DNA from 4 places in the Streptomyces sp. NPDC002176 genome. Region 2 is predicted to be linked to each of the others. Evidence: riboswitches for the same ligand, from Rfam matches in the RefSeq annotation. Region 2 holds a riboswitch; each other region holds the start of a gene.
The links. Region 2 has a riboswitch for cyclic di-AMP ahead of ACI2LY_RS13220 (transglycosylase SLT domain-containing protein). Riboswitches for the same ligand answer to the same signal wherever they lie in the genome.

Region 1 (3,957 bases), on a different contig from region 2:
ACGGCGTCGCCACCCTGATGGCGCGCGCCTTCTCCGAGGGCACCGACAAGGACTCCGCCGAGGAGTTCGCCGCCGAACTGGAGCGCGCGGGCGCCACGCTGGACGCACACGCCGACCACCCCGGCGTCCGGCTCAGCCTGGAGGTGCCCGCCTCCCGCCTGGAGAAGGGCCTCACCCTGCTCGCGGACGCCCTGCGTGCCCCCGCCTTCGCGGAGAGCGAGATCGAGCGCCTGGTCCGCAACCGCCTGGACGAGATCCCGCACGAGCTGGCCAGCCCGGCCCGCCGTGCCGCGAAGGAGCTGTCCAAGGAGCTGTTCCCGTCCTCCGCGCGCATGTCCCGGCCGCGCCAGGGCACCGAGGAGACCGTCGAGAAGATCGACGCGGGCGCCGTCCGCGCCTTCTACGACCGCCATGTGCGCCCCGCCACCGCCACCGCGGTCGTCGTCGGCGACCTCGACGGCATCGACCTCGACGCGCTGCTCGCCGAGACCCTCGGCGCCTGGACCGGTACGCCCGGCCAGGCCCGCCCGGTGCCGCCGGTGACCGCCGACGACACCGGCCGTGTGGTCATCGTGGACCGGCCCGGCGCCGTGCAGACCCAGCTGCTCATCGGCCGGATCGGCTCCGACCGGCACGACCGCGTGTGGCCCGCCCAGGTGCTCGGCACCTACTGCCTCGGCGGCACCCTCACCTCCCGCCTGGACCGCGTCCTGCGCGAGGAGAAGGGCTACACCTACGGCGTGCGCTCCTTCGGCCAGGTGCTGCGCTCCGCCCCGGACGGCACCGGCGCCTCGATGCTCGCCATCAGCGGTTCCGTGGACACCCCGAACACCGGCCCCGCGCTCGCGGACCTGTGGACGGTGCTGCACACGCTGGCCGCCGAGGGGCTGACCGACGCCGAGCGGGACGTGGCCGTGCAGAACCTCGTCGGCGTGGCCCCGCTGAAGTACGAGACGGCCGCCGCCGTCGCGGGCACCCTCGCGGACCAGGTCGAGCAGCATCTGCCGGACGACTTCCAGGCGGAGCTGTACCGCACGCTCGCCGCCACCGGCACTGTGGAGGCCACGGCCGCCGTGGTGAACGCCTTCCCGGCCGACCGGCTGGTCACGGTCCTGGTGGGCGACGCCGCCCAGATCAAGGAGCCCGTCGAGGCGCTGGGCATCGGCGAGGTCAAGGTGGTCTCGGCCGAGTAGCCGACGCGAGCTTGCGCGTGTGGGCCCTGATGGCACATGAGTCGTCAGGGTCCACACGTGTGTTCGGGAGTGTGCTCGAACAGCGGTCACCAAATGTCCGGATTGAGGCGGAGGTTACCCCTCTGGCGTGTGGGATGCGCTACAAAAGTCCGGACCCGTTTGAAGATCCGCTCCCGTCCCCTTTAGCTTCTTCCGGGCTGTTCGTCAGGCAGTGCGCCGCGCCCGCGGCACCGGACAGTCATCGCCGAGTCCCCCGTAGGGGGAGCCGGGGACCCACCGCAGTCCCTGGGGTGAATCGGGCGCCCGCGCGCATGCGAGGGCGGCCGTAGGAGACCTTCCTGCTCCGAACCCGTCAGCTAACCCGGTAGGCGAGAGGGAAGGAAAGGAACAGCCTGCTCATGGCGTTCATGTGCGCCTCCGGGAAGCACCGCAAGCCCGGTCGGGTCAAGCGCACCACCGCGACCGCGGCCGGTGTGGCGGCCCTCACCACCGGTGTCGTCGGCACCCTCGCGGCCTCCCCGGCACTCGCCGCGGACAACTCCGTCGAGAACACCGGCCTCACCCCCGTCATCGCCGTCAGCGACACCCTCGCCGACGAGATCGCCGCGCAGGCCACCGCGCAGAAGGCGGCCGCCGAGCGCAAGGCCGCCGAGGAGGCCGCCGAGCGGGCCGCCGCCGAGCGGGCCCGCGAGGCCAAGGAGCGCGCCGCCCGCGACGCCGCGCGCAAGCTTCTCAACTCCTTCGTCATGCCGATCACCGGCTCCTACGTCTCCACCGCCTACCAGTCCTCCAGCTCCCTGTGGTCGTCCGGTTCGCACACCGGCATCGACTTCCACGCCGCCAGCGGCACCACGGTCCACGCGGCCGGTGCCGGGACCGTGGTCTCCACCGGCTGGGGCGGCGCGTACGGCAACGAGATCGTGATCAAGATGGCCGACGGCATGTACACCCAGTACGGCCATCTGTCGTCCATCGGCGTCAGCGTGGGCCAGCGGGTCGTCCCCGGCCAGCAGATCGCCCTGTCCGGCGCCACCGGCAACGTCACCGGCCCGCATCTGCACTTCGAGGCGCGCACCGGCCCCGACTACGGGTCCGACATCGACCCCGTCGCCTACCTCCGCAAGCACGGCGTGAACGTCTGACCCTCTCCTGCGAAAAGCCCCGGCCCACCCGGCCGGGGCTTTTCGCTGCCCGCTTTCCTCCGGGTGCTGTCCAAAAAATAGCCATGGATTCCGGTCCGCCATCGGAAATCTCCGCGCATTGCCATAGAGTCACGGAACAAGCGCGGTCGTCGGCGTTTCACGGGCATTAAGGCGGAGGTGGGTCATGCGTATTCCGGCGCACTCGGTGTGCACGGCGATCCGGGACGACATCGTCGCCGGGGTCCACGAGCGCGGCGCCCGGCTGACCGAGGAGGTCCTCGCCCGCCGCTATGGCGTCTCCCGCGTCCCCGTCCGCGAGGCGCTGCGCACCCTGGAGGCCGAGGGCTTCGTCGTGACCCGGCGGCACGCGGGCGCCTGCGTGGCCGAGCCCACCGAGCAGGAGGCCGCCGACCTGCTGGAGATGCGTCTGCTGCTGGAGCCGCTCGGTGCCGCGCGGGCCGCCCAGCGGCGCACCGAGGCCCATCTGAAGGTGCTGCGCGGCCTGGTCAGACTGGGTCAGGAGCGGGCGCGGCTCGGCAACAGCGACGACCTGCGCGCGCTGGACGGCTGGTTCCACGAGACGCTCGCCCAGGCGTGCGGCAGCCACGCGCTGACCTCGGCGCTCACCCAGCTCCGCCACAAGATCGCCTGGATGTACACCGTGGACGGCCCGGCCAGCCCCCCGGAGACCTGGGCGGAACACGGCGCGATCGTCGACGCGGTGGCACGCGGCGACGCCGAACGCGCGCGGGCGGTCACCGCGCTCCACACCGAGCGCGCGACCCTCGCCCACCGACCGCGCACCCCCACCCGGCACCCGCAACATGCTGTAAACACAGCGGGACTCCGGAATTAACACGGGCGCTGTATACAAAGAGGGATATTCGCGTGCCGGGCAATTGCGCTGCCCTTTTTCCGACGTGCCGCCATTCACCGACGGCGCGCTTTTCGTGGTGCCGGAATTCCCCGCGTCGATAGCGCGTCTTCGAAATGAGTGGGGGTGCATCTCTCGCCGCCTCCGGCGGGGTCTCGCAAGGTCATGAGGCGTTGTCGAGGCGGTGCCGCAGCTCGTCGTCCAGCTCCAAATCCAGGGCGCCGAGGCACTCGTCGAGCTGGTCCACCGAACTGACGCCGAGCACCGGCAGCACCGGCGGGTCGCCGCGCAGCAGCCAGGCGAGGACCACCTGGTTCCGCGTCGCGCCCAACTCGTTCGCCACGTCAGCCAGCACCGCCAGCCGACGCCTGCTGTCCTCGTGGTCGTACTGCTCGGGCAGGGGCCGGTCGGAGCGGGTGTACGCGCCGGACAGCAGCACCGAGTAGCCGAGCACGGTCAGGTCGGGCTCTTCGCGCGCGTAGTCGAGCAGCTCGTCGCTGATGTGCGGGTTCGCGCCGAACTCGGCGCCCGGCCGCGGCCGTAGGTAGGTGTGGCGCTGCTGGACGCAGGCGAAGCCGGGCAGCCCCGCGCTCCTGGCGATCTCACGGGCATGGGCGACGCGCCAGGCGGCGTGGTTGCTGCACCCGGTGACCCGGACCAGGCCGTCGGTCACCAACGACGCGAAGGTGGCCACGGTGTCTTCCAACGGTGTGCGCCGGTCCTCGATGTGGGCGAAGTAGACATCGAG
Region 2 (3,957 bases):
CGCTTCCTGCCCGAGGCCACCCGGCACCTGCTGGTCCGCCGGGTGCTCGGTCCGCTCGGCGCCTGGTGGCTGCGGGACCGCTTCGAGGGCCGGGTGCGGGTGACGGAGGTGGCGCGGGTGGCGTCCGCCGAGGCGGTGGACGGCGCGCCCGTGCTCACCGTGCGTACCCACGGCGGCCGCACCGACCGGCTCACCGCCGACCACGTCATCGCGGCCACCGGCTACCGGGTCGACCTGGGCGCGCTGGACTTCCTCGGCCCCGGCCTGCGCACCGGCCTCGCGGCCACCCGGGGCGCTCCCCGCCTCGGCCCCGGCTACGTCTCCTCGCTGCCCGGCCTGTACTTCACCGGTCTGCCCGCGGCGGCGTCGTACGGGCCGGTGATGCGCTTCGTGTGCGGCACGGAATTCGCCTCCCCGCGGCTGGCGAGGCACCTGGCGGCGGCACACGGCGCGCGGAGCTGATGGGTACGTCAACTCCGGTGCGCGCGGGGTGAGTCGGGGGGACCCGTGATCCGTATTCTCTGATCATGGCCGCACCCTCCGCTCCCTCCCCGCGCTCCCGTCCCTCGCTCATCGCCACCGACCTGGACGGGACGCTGCTGCGCGGCGACGACACGTTCTCCGCCAGGTCGCTCGCCGCGCTCGCGGAGGCGGCCCGCGCCGGTGCCCGGCACCTGGTGGTCACGGGCCGCCCCGCGCCCCGCGTACGCCCCCTGCTGGCCGCGCTCGGCGGCACGGGGCTCGCGGTGTGCGCGCAGGGCGCCCAGGTCTACGACGCCGCGACCCACACCCTGCTGTGGTCGGTCCGGCTGGACCGGGAGCTGGCCGAGACCGCGCTCGGCAAGATCGAGGCGGAGGTGGGCCAGGTGCATGCGGCCGTCGACCAGGACGGCGTGGACGGGCTCACCCTGATCGAGCCCGGCTACCGGATGCCGCACCCGACCCTGCCCGCCGTACCGGTGGAGCGGCGCGCGGAGCTGTGGCGCGCACCGATCAGCAAGGTGCTGCTGCGCCACCCCGGCCTGTCCGACGACGAACTGGCGGCCACGGCCCGCTCGGTCGTCGGCTCGCTGGCCACGGTCACCATGTCGGGCCCCGGCACGGTCGAGCTGCAGCCGTGCGGGATCACCAAGGCGACCGGTCTCGCGCTGGCCGCCGAGCGCCTGGGCCGCGCCCGCCGGGACACGGTGGCCTTCGGCGACATGCCGAACGACATCCCGATGTTCCAGTGGGCGGCGCACGGCGTCGCCATGGCGGGCGCCCACCCGGAGCTGAAGGCGGTGGCCGACGAGGTCACCCTCTCCAACGAGGACGACGGGGTGGCCGTCGTCCTGGAGCGTCTCTTCGCCCGGTGACACGGGCGGCCCCCGCCGTACGCGCGAGGCGTGCGACGGGGGCGCGGTGCGACGGTTGTACCGGCTTAGTACGGGCCGTTGACGTTGTCGATCGAGCCGTAGCGGTGGAACGCGTAGTTGCAGGCGGCGGTGATGTTGGCGACCGGGTTGTACGGGTCGAAGGAGGTGCCGGCCACGTGGTACGTGGCGAAGGTGGGGTCGATCACCTGGAGCAGGCCCTTGGACGGGGTGCCCTTGATGGCGTTGATGTCCCAGTTGTTGATGGCCAGCGGGTTGCCCGAGGACTCGCGCATCACGTTGCGGTGGATGCCGTTGTAGGTGCCCGGGATGCCCTTCTCGGCCATGATCGCCAGGGACTGGCGGATCCAGCCGTCCAGGTTGTTCGGGTACACGGTGGAGGCGGCGGCGGGCTTGGCGGCCGGGGCGGCGGAGGCGCTGGTGGCGCCGATGAGGGGGAGCGCGAACATCGCGGCACCGGTACCGGTGACGGCGAGCGTGCGGACGATGCGCTTGGTGCGGGCACGGCGCGGCTGAGCAACAGCAGACATGTCGAAGTTCCTCTCCGTCGCCTGCGAGGTGAGCTGTCGGGTTCGGGCGGGGAGGTGCCCGGCCGCGTCGTCCCCGGTGCCCGTCGGACACCGGGGACGATTTCGGCTTCACCCCGAGCCGTCCCGGCGCGACATGGGTCGCACCGGTCCGGCGGCTTACCTGGGTCCCCCGCTCCTGCCGTACGAATGAGTTCGTGAGTGGGTGTGTCAGACGCGGCAGGATTCGGCGTTCGCCTGACAGGGCGGGAACGTATGCGACCGCACATGTCCGGAACAAGTACCGGATTCACCCGAAGTACTAGTTGACCTTGGTCTGTCCCAAATGGCCTACTTGATCCTTTGCGGTCGCCAACCCTCAACTTCCGTACCGGGCACGGTGAGAAGGGGGTGAGAGGGGGGTTCGCGGGGGTAGGCGCGGAAGAGCGGCCCGCGTGAGCCAACTCACGGAATCGCAAAATACGCAAAATCAGACATGGGGGATTATGTGCATTTGGGCCGTCTGTGGGTATTAGGGAGTGTCGGTCCCGTCGGGGCGGAACCTCTGGGGCACTCCCGTTCGTTGGACCGGCATGACCCCCGGAGTGCCGGATCGTCCGACCGACTCCCCTCATATCGACCCTTGTCCATCCATCCAGGACATGCCGGACGAAAACCGATACCTCGTGAGCTGGACCGGTGGGTGCGATCGGTGATCCAAAGAGGACCGGATACGCTGACTTGACTGATGGCAGCGACCTATCGACAAGCCGTGAAGTCGCCAGCAGACACCAGCAGACAGGAGAACCTCGTGACCGTCGTCGGGCCGTTCGGGCTGAGCGTGCGGGACCAGGCACTGGAAGCCGATGTCCAGGCCGGACTGGCGGCTGTCGAGGCGGGCCTGCTAGAGGCCACCAAGAGCGAGGTCCCCTTCATCACCGGCTCCGCCCAGCACCTGGTGCGGGCCGGGGGCAAGCGGTTCCGTCCGCTGCTCGTGCTGCTGTCCGCCCAGTTCGGCGACCGGCACGCCCCGCGCATCGTGCCCTCCGCCGTCGTCGTCGAGCTGACCCACCTGGCCACGCTCTACCACGACGACGTCATGGACGAGGCGGCCGTGCGGCGCGGCGTGGACAGCGCCAACACCCGCTGGGGCAACTCCGTCGCGGTGCTCACCGGTGACTTCCTCTTCGCCCGCGCCACGCAGATACTCGCCGATCTCGGCCCCGAGGCCGTCCGCGTCCAGGCCCTCGCCTTCGAGCGCCTCGTCACCGGCCAGATACTGGAGACCGCGGGTCCCCAGGACGGCCGCGACCCCGTCGAGCACTACCTCGACGTGCTCTCCGGCAAGACCGGCTCCCTGGTCGCCGTGTCCTGCCGGTTCGGCGCCATGATGTCCGGCGCCGACGAGAGCGTCGTCGACGTGCTCACCCAGTACGGCGAGCGCCTCGGCGTCGCCTTCCAGCTCGCCGACGACGTGCTGGACATCGCCTCCGACTCCGACGAGTCCGGCAAGACCCCCGGCACCGACCTGCGCGAGGGCGTGCCCACGCTGCCCGTGCTGCGGCTGCGCGAGCGCGCCGCCCGGCTCGGCGAGCCCGCCGACCTCGCGCTGTGCGAGCTGCTGGACTCCGACCTCACCGACGACGCCCGGCTCGCCCAGGCGCTCACCGCGCTGCGCGCCCACCCCGCGCTGGACCAGGCCCGCCGCGACGCGGTGCGGTACGCGGAGGAGGCCCGCGCCGCGCTCGCCCCGCTGAAGGACTGCACGGCGAAGACGGCGCTGATCGAGCTGTGCGACGCCGTGGTGCACCGGGCCGGCTAGGACGTGCCGCTGCCCGACCCCTACGGGTCGGCGCGGGCGTCCGGTGCGTACGTCATACCGCAGGCGTACGCCGAGTTGGCTCCGTGGGCTGACGTTTGAGGACTGCCGAATTGGTCTGATGGGAACCAGGGAAACCACCACTCCTCACCGATCCGGGTGAGAATGGCGGCTCAGGTGGAACCCATAGAGCGCAGCCGCCGCCGACGACGGAGGTAAGGCAGACATGGCACCGTACGAATCCGACCACGCGACCGGC
Region 3 (3,957 bases), on a different contig from region 2:
TCGCTGGCGGCGGGGGAGACCGGACTGCTCCAGACCGGAGTGGAGGAACTGCTCCGCTACGACGGCCCGGTGGAGCTGGCGACCTGGCGTTATGCCACCGAGCCGCTCACCATCGGCGGCCAGGACATCGCGGCCGGGGACCCGGTGCTGGTGGTCCTCGCGGCGGCGGACCGCGACCCGGAGCGGTTCGCCGACCCTGACCTGCTGGACCTCGGCCGCCGCGACAACCAGCACCTGGGGTACGGGCACGGCATCCACTACTGCGTGGGCGCCCCGCTCGCCCGGCTGGAAGGCCAGACCGCGCTGGCCACCCTGCTCACCCGGCTCCCGGATCTGCGGCTGGCGGCCGATCCGGCCGAACTCCGCTGGCGCGGCGGGCTGATCATGCGTGGACTGCGCACGCTGCCGGTGGAGTTCACACCGGTTGGTCCCAGTCGTGAAAACACACATGACGGACGTTCAACTATGTGATCTTCACGTGATCTGTGCGGCATGAACTTGTGACAAGCGATCGTCTGCCGCTACGTTCACCCATCAGTGTGGCGCCGAGCACCAGTTGCCACGCCGTACTGCTGTCGCACGAAAGGCAACCGCATGCTCTCCGGGAACGGTAGGCACCGTCGACCCCGCCAGGCTCCGGCGCTCCTCGTCGCGGCCGGCGTGACCACGTCCGCCATCGCCATCCCGCTCCTCGGGGCGGCGAGCGCGAACGCGGCCGACGGCACCACCTGGGACAAGGTCGCCGAGTGCGAGAGCGGTGGCTCCTGGAGCGCCGACACCGGCAACGGTTACTACGGCGGCCTCCAGATATCCCAGGACGACTGGGACAAGTACGGCGGCACGCAGTACGCGGCCAGCGCCGACCAGGCCAGCCGTTCGCAGCAGATCTCGGTGGCCGAGAAGATCCTCGCCGAGCAGGGCACCACCCACTGGGCCACCTGCGCCCTGCTCGCCGGACTGACCTCCGACTCCGCCTCGGTGGACGTCGACACGGGCGTCAGCGAGTCCCCGTCCGCCGACCAGGGCGGCTCGGACAGCGGTGCCGACCAGTCGAGCGAGGCTCCCGAAGCGGGCGCTTCGTCCGATGGTTCCGACTCGTCCGGACTGGGGGATTCGTCCCCGTCGTCCGACTCCTCCGCCAAGGAGACCGGCAAGCCGTCCGCGAGCGCCGACGAGACGGCCGGTTCCGGCCACTCCGGCAAGGACACCGACACCTCCCGCTCCGGCGGCTCCGCGCCCGCCGCGTCCGACGGCGGCTACAAGGGCGGCGGTTCGGCCCCCAGTGCCCCGGCCGCCAAGGAGTCGGACGACTCGTGGGAGACCGGCGGCTCCTGGAGCCTGGTCGACACCGGCGACCTCGGCGGCGGTGGCCGTCACCGGGGTGGTAGCGCCGAGGAGAGCGTGACGGAAGGTCAGCACGCGGCCGCCACGGGCCGCCACGCCACCGCCTCCCCGAGCGGCTACACCGTCCGCGACGGTGACACGCTCGGCTCCATCGCCGACTCCCTTGACGTGGCGGGCGGCTGGGAGGCCCTGTACGCCGCGAACAAGCAGGCCATCGGCTCGGACCCGAACCATGTCGACCCGGGGCAGACCCTGAAGCTGCCGGGCGAATAGGGCCAACAGGCTTCATGTAGCGGCATTTGACGCCCCGCTATCCTCTTATATGTCCTATTTGGCGAAAGTGTGGGATGACTCTCAGAAGACCTGATCGTTTTTGAAATTCGCCGCGAGGCGTGTCTACGGTCGGGACCGCTCGTCACCACGAGCACCCGTGGCCGCAACGCCGAATCCTGCCAGCGGCCGTCGGGGACAATCGTCGCGTCAAGCGCCGTAGGCAGGAGCGGGGGACCCAAGGTAGGTGCCCGAACCGGTGATTGACGCCGGGACGGGCTTGGGGTGGAGCCACGCCTTCCGGAAGTACCAGGGAGGGGTGGCCGGGCAACTCAACCGGCCCGAACCCGACAGCTCACCTCGCAGGCGTCGGTGAGGGGATCGATCCATGCTGTTCTCCAGCAAGGGCAAGCGCCGTCGCCCGTCCAAGACCGTCCGTGTCCTCGCGCTCGCCGGTGTCGCCGGTGCGGCCGTCGCGGGCCCGGTGATGGCGTCGGGCAGCGCGTCCGCCGCCACCGGTTCCGAGTGGGACGCCGTCGCCCAGTGCGAGTCGGGCGGCAACTGGTCCATCAACACCGGCAACGGGTACTACGGCGGTCTGCAGTTCTCCGCCTCCACGTGGGCCGCGTACGGCGGTACGCAGTACGCCGCCACCGCCGACAAGGCGAGCAAGGAACAGCAGATCACCGTCGCCGAGAAGGTGCTCTCCGCCCAGGGCAAGGGTGCCTGGCCGGTTTGCGGCACGGGCCTGTCCAGCACGCCGTACAGCGGCTCGGCCGCCCCGGCTCCCTCCACGGACACCAAGACGGAGGACAAGGCCGCGGCCGACACCTCCGACCGCACCTCCGACGACCAGGCCGCGTCCCGCTCCACCGAGCGCCCGGACGCGAGCAAGACCGTCACCACCCCGACCGGTGACAAGGTCAAGAAGGGCGATGGCGAGTACAAGGTGGTCAAGGGCGACACGCTCAGCTCCATCGCCACGAAGCACAAGGTCGACGGCGGCTGGAAGAAGCTGTACGACCTGAACAAGGACATCGTCGAGAAGGCCGACTTCATCTTCCCCGGCCAGATGCTGCACCTGAAGTAACCGCGACCCGCTCACGGGGTCGGCCCCCAGCCCGATCGGCCCCTGAGCTTCCGGTCCTTCCACGGACCCCCGCCCCGGCGCGCTTCCCCCGCGCGCCGGGGCGGTGCGCGTTCCGCCCCCGGCCCGCCTGTTGCCCAGAACCCTTTGTTCCGGGCCTGAACAATAGGTACGGTCTCCCTGCACCACCCCGTCCACGAGGCGGTCGGTCGATGGCCGGCACCCCTGGGACGGTTAGGCTCTAGACGCAAGGCATGCCATCCGGCGCGCCCCGCACTCATCGCGTCACATCCACGAAGGAGATGCTCGTGCCGTCCATCGACGTTGTTGTAGCTCGGGAAATCCTGGACTCCCGAGGCAACCCCACGGTCGAGGTCGAGGTCGGCCTCGACGACGGCAGCACGGGTCGTGCCGCCGTCCCGTCCGGCGCCTCCACCGGTGCCTTCGAGGCCATCGAGCTGCGTGACGGTGACCCGAACCGCTACCAGGGCAAGGGTGTCGAGAAGGCCGTCCTCGCCGTCATCGAGCAGATCGGCCCGGAGCTGGTCGGCTACGACGCCACCGAGCAGCGCCTGATCGACCAGGCCATGTTCGACCTGGACGCCACCGACAACAAGGGCTCGCTCGGCGCCAACGCCATCCTCGGCGTCTCCCTCGCCGTCGCCCACGCCGCCTCCGAGGCCAGCGACCTGCCGCTGTTCCGCTACCTGGGCGGCCCCAACGCGCACCTGCTCCCGGTGCCGATGATGAACATCCTGAACGGCGGCTCGCACGCCGACTCCAACGTGGACATCCAGGAGTTCATGATCGCCCCGATCGGCGCGGAGTCCTTCTCCGAGGCCGTCCGCTGGGGCGCCGAGGTCTACCACACCCTCAAGAAGGTCCTGAAGAACAAGGGCCTCGCCACCGGCCTCGGCGACGAGGGCGGCTTCGCCCCGAACCTCGGCTCCAACCGTGAGGCCCTCGACCTCATCCTCGAGGCCATCAAGGAAGCCGGTTACACCCCCGGCGAGCAGATCGCCCTCGCGCTCGACGTCGCCGCCTCCGAGTTCTACAAGGACGGCAAGTACCTCTTCGAGGGCAAGGAGCGCTCCGCCGCCGAGATGACGGAGTACTACGAGGAGCTGGTCGCGGCCTACCCGCTGGTCTCCATCGAGGACCCGCTGTTCGAGGACGACTGGGCGGGCTGGAAGGTCCTCACCGACCGCATCGGCGACAAGGTGCAGATCGTCGGCGACGACCTCTTCGTCACCAAC
Region 4 (3,957 bases), on a different contig from region 2:
CCGGTCCCGTACTGGCAGCGGTACGGGCATCCGGCCCCGCCATACGCGGGCTACAACCCGTACCGCACGTAAGGGTGCGACTGGGCTCCGGGGGCGGATGCCCACCTAGGGGCGCGGGGAACTGCGCGACCGGCCACGACGGACCGTCGGCCGCCCACGCGCCCCCGGCCGGGCTCAGGCAGACGCCTGCGTCAACCGCTCCAGCTCCGCCGGAGTCAGGCTCAGCTCGGCCACGTCCACCAGCGCCGGGAGCTGGTCGACCGTGCGGGCCGACGCGATGGGCGCGGCGACCGTCGGCTGGGCGGCGAGCCAGGCCAGGGCGACGGTGGCGACGGCGGTGTCATGGGCGGCGGCGACCTCGTCCAGGGCCGCCAGCACCTTCTGGCCGCGCTCGGAGTCGAGGTGCTTGGCCGCCGAACCGGCGCGGGCGCTGTCGACGGTCGTACCGGGCCGGTACTTGCCGGTGAGGAAGCCGGAGGCGAGCGCGAAGTACGGGACGGCCGACAGGCCCTCGCGGGCGGCGACGTCCTGGAGCGGGCCCTCGTAGGTGTCGCGGGAGACCAGGTTGTAGTGCGGCTGGAGGGCGACATAGCGGGCCAGGCCCGCGCGGTCGGAGAAGTCCAAGGACTCCTTCAGCCGCTCGGCGCTGATGTTGGAGGCGCCGATGTAGCGGACCTTGCCCGCCCGCACCAGCTCGTCCAGCGCGCCGATGATCTCCTCGACCGGCACCTCGGGCTGGTCGAAGTGGGTGTAGTAGAGGTCGATGTGGTCGGTGCCCAGGCGGCGCAGGGAGGCGTCGGCGGCGGCCTTGATGTTGGCGGCGCCCAGACCCTGGTAGTCCGGGTGCTGGCTCACCTTGGTGGCGATGACCACCTGGTCGCGGACGCCCCGCGCCCGCACCCACTCACCGATGAGCGTCTCGGACTCGCCGCCCTTGTTGCCCTCGACCCAGGCCGAGTAGGAGTCGGCGGTGTCGATGAAGTTGCCGCCCGCGGCGCGGTAGGCGTCGAGGACGGCGAAGGACGTGTCCCGGTCGGCGGTCCAGCCGAAGACGTTGCCGCCGAGGGCGAGCGGGAAGACCTCGAGGGAGGAGGAACCGAGCTTGCGCGGAGAAGCAGTCATGTCTCTCCTCAACGATCACTCGGGCCCCGTCCATTCCGGGTCGGGGTCACTCGCTCAGGGAGTGAGCCCCTTGCCGCGCAGCCAGGCGCCGGGGTCGATGCCGGTGGGCTGGCCGCCGGGGTGGACCTCCAGGTGGAGGTGCGGGCCGGTGACGTTGCCGGTGGCGCCGACGCGGCCGATGACCTCGCCGGTGGACACCTTCTGCCCGGCGCTGACGCTGATCGAGGACTGGTGGCAGAACCACAGCTCGGTGCCGTCGTCCAGGGTGAGGATCGTGCGGTAGCCGTACGCCCCGGCCCAGCCGGCCTCGGTGACGGTGCCGCTGTGGATCGCCTTGATCAGCGTGCCGGTGGGCGCGGCGAAGTCGAGCCCGGTGTGGTACCCGGAGGACCACATCGAACCGGCCTGCCCGAAGGTCGAGGTGATCGTGTACGAGGAGGTCGGCAGCGTGTACTGCTTGGCCAGCGTGGCGAGGCGAGCCGCCTCGGCCTTCTTCTCGGCGTCGGCCTCCGCCTTCTCCTTGGCCGCGGCGGCCTTCACGGAGGCTTCCTTCGCGGCCTTGGCGGCGGCCTCGGCGGCCTGCTGGTCGGCCTTGGCGACGGCGGCCGCGGTGGCCCGGCTGTCGGCCTTGCTCTGCTGCCGCTCGGCCTGGGCCATGATCCGGCTGCGCAGCGCCTCGCCCGCGTCGGCGGTGGAGTCGTCGGTGGCGGTGGCCGTGGCGGTGGCGACACCGGCGAGGGAGGCGGCGGGCGCTTCCGCGTGGTGCCCGTCGATCAGGGAGCCCACGGAGGGCAGGTCGGGCATGGCGATGGACACGGGCGGCTTGCCGGTGTTGGCGCTGGCCATGCCGCCCGCGCCGACGGCGGCGATGACACCGACGCCGAGCACGGTGGAGCTGCGGGCGAGTCCGCCGCCGCGCTGCTTGGCCACCCGGTGACGGCCGCGTACAGGGGGTAGGGATTCCTCGGTGGGGTTCCACTCCTCCCACGCGCCGTCCTCGGCACGGGGGGCGCCATAGGCGAAGGGCTCACTCGCGTCCGGCGCGAACGGGGCTTGTGGGGCAGGCCGGTTGGACGCCACGCGGGCGCACTCCTTTCCCTCCTCCGCCTACCGGGTTAGCTGACGGGTTCGGAGCAGGAAGGTCTCCTACGCGCGTAAACCCGACGTGCTCCGAGGGTGGTGCACGGCGGATCGGGGCGCGATTCACCCCAAAGTGGTGGGTCCCCGGTTCCCTTGCGGGATTCGGCGTGTGCGCACGGCGCCGTCTCTGCTGACGGCTGTAACGACCGCACTGCGTTATCGAACGTTAATAGACACGCGCACTGGATTCCAAGCCCGTTCAGCTTGATCGTTTGATGATCTGACGGGGTGCGTATCGGTCAGGAACATCGCGAACAGGGCGAGTTGACCGCGCTTCAGGAGTCACAGGAGTTTTGCTGGTGACTCAACAACACCAGCCGTCCCGGAAAACACTCAGGGCCGGAATCCATTTACTGGATTCCGGCCCTGAGTCTTCAGTAGCGGGGACAGGATTTGAACCTGCGACCTCTGGGTTATGAGCCCAGCGAGCTACCGAGCTGCTCCACCCCGCGTCGTTGTGTCTCAAGCATACGTCATCCGCGGGGCCCGATGCACACACGCTGCCGTGACGTGGGCCTCAGAGCGCGAGGTGAGCGTTCGGCGACTGTGCGAGTGCGGCGTACTCGGGCACCGTCACCACCTGCACGCCCCCGGCGCCGAGCACTCCGGAGCCGTCGGCCGCGGTGACGAAGGTGTCCGGCTCGCGCCAGGCGGTGACGACCCGGCGTACTCCGGCCGCGAGGATCAGCCCGGCACACGGGACGGGCCGGGAGGCGCGGTGGGCGCAGGGCTCCAGGCTGCTGTAGACGGTGGCGCCGGGCAGGCGCGGGTCGGCGGGGTCCAGCTTGGCGAGCGCGGCCTCCTCGGCGTGGACCACGGGGTCGCCGCCCTCGCGGGAGTGGCCGCGCGCCAGCTCGGTGCCGTCCGCCGCGACGACCACCGCGCCGACGCTGAAGGCCGTGGCCGAGGGCGGGCAGAGCCCGGCCAGCTCGCAGGCGGTGCGCAGCCAGTGCCGGTCGGCGGCGGTGTCCAGCGGGCCGGTGCCGGGGGCGGTGGGCTCGTAGCGCATCAGGACGACGTCCTCGATCCGGCGGGAGTCGGTCAGCCGGAGCCTTCCGCCTTGGTAGGCGCCGGGGCCGAAGAGGCGGGGGGCGGCCGGGTCGCCGACGAAGAGCGGGGCGAGGACCAGCTGGAGTTCGTCGGCGAGGCCCTGCTGGAGGAGCTGGGTGTGCACGGTGCCGCCGCCCTCGACCATCAGCCGCCGTACACCGCGCACGTCGTGCAGGTGCGCGAGGAGCGCTCGCCAGTCGAGGGCGGGGCCGAGCGGGACGACGTCGGCGGTGTCCCCGAGGAGGCTCGCGGCGCGCTTGGCCCCGTCGTCCGTCGTGTAGACGACCTTCTCCCCGCCGGTGTGCCAGAAGTTGGCGGCCGGGTCGAGATCGCCGGACCCGGTCACGGTCACCTTCAGCGGGTACGCCGCCTTGCCCTCGGCCACCCGCGCGGCCCGTCGCTCGGGCGAGTTGACCAGGAGCCGGGGGTTGTCGGCCCGGATCGTCCCGGCGCCGACGAGGATCGCGTCCACCGACGCCCGTACCTCGTCCACCCGGTCGAAGTCGGCGGGGCTGGAGAGCAGCAGCCGCTCGGGGCCGGTGTCGTCCAGGTACCCGTCCAGCGAGACGGCGGCGGACAGCAGGACATGGGGGTAGGGCATCGACGCGCTCTCCGGACTCTGGGGCTCTACGGGTGTGCACCCCT

Region 1: another riboswitch for cyclic di-AMP. It lies ahead of ACI2LY_RS07775 (M23 family metallopeptidase); the one in region 2 lies ahead of ACI2LY_RS13220 (transglycosylase SLT domain-containing protein).
Region 3: another riboswitch for cyclic di-AMP. It lies ahead of ACI2LY_RS27625 (transglycosylase family protein); the one in region 2 lies ahead of ACI2LY_RS13220 (transglycosylase SLT domain-containing protein).
Region 4: another riboswitch for cyclic di-AMP. It lies ahead of ACI2LY_RS25465 (M23 family metallopeptidase); the one in region 2 lies ahead of ACI2LY_RS13220 (transglycosylase SLT domain-containing protein).

The regions. Positions count from the first base shown of each region.
Region 1 is NZ_JBJDQW010000001.1:1,726,418-1,730,374, reverse strand. Features, by position in the region: gene ACI2LY_RS07780 (M16 family metallopeptidase) at 1-1,193, shown strand, start outside; cyclic di-AMP (ydaO/yuaA leader) riboswitch at 1,426-1,579, shown strand; gene ACI2LY_RS07775 (M23 family metallopeptidase) at 1,592-2,335, shown strand; gene ACI2LY_RS07770 (GntR family transcriptional regulator) at 2,520-3,191, shown strand; gene ACI2LY_RS07765 (aldo/keto reductase) at 3,373-3,957, opposite strand, start outside.
Region 2 is NZ_JBJDQW010000002.1:1,065,629-1,069,585, reverse strand. Features, by position in the region: gene ACI2LY_RS13230 (NAD(P)-binding domain-containing protein) at 1-462, shown strand, start outside; gene ACI2LY_RS13225 (HAD family hydrolase) at 528-1,355, shown strand; gene ACI2LY_RS13220 (transglycosylase SLT domain-containing protein) at 1,421-1,903, opposite strand; cyclic di-AMP (ydaO/yuaA leader) riboswitch at 1,907-2,142, opposite strand; gene ACI2LY_RS13215 (polyprenyl synthetase family protein) at 2,691-3,701, shown strand; gene ACI2LY_RS13210 (outer membrane lipoprotein carrier protein LolA) at 3,925-3,957, shown strand, end outside.
Region 3 is NZ_JBJDQW010000006.1:433,372-437,328, forward strand. Features, by position in the region: gene ACI2LY_RS27615 (cytochrome P450) at 1-471, shown strand, start outside; gene ACI2LY_RS27620 (transglycosylase family protein) at 595-1,617, shown strand; cyclic di-AMP (ydaO/yuaA leader) riboswitch at 1,820-1,998, shown strand; gene ACI2LY_RS27625 (transglycosylase family protein) at 2,003-2,704, shown strand; gene eno (phosphopyruvate hydratase) at 3,010-3,957, shown strand, end outside.
Region 4 is NZ_JBJDQW010000005.1:568,521-572,477, reverse strand. Features, by position in the region: gene ACI2LY_RS25475 (PrsW family intramembrane metalloprotease) at 1-72, shown strand, start outside; gene ACI2LY_RS25470 (aldo/keto reductase) at 175-1,122, opposite strand; gene ACI2LY_RS25465 (M23 family metallopeptidase) at 1,177-2,202, opposite strand; cyclic di-AMP (ydaO/yuaA leader) riboswitch at 2,212-2,380, opposite strand; tRNA gene ACI2LY_RS25460 (tRNA-Met) at 2,641-2,714, opposite strand; gene ACI2LY_RS25455 (dihydrofolate reductase family protein) at 2,780-3,913, opposite strand.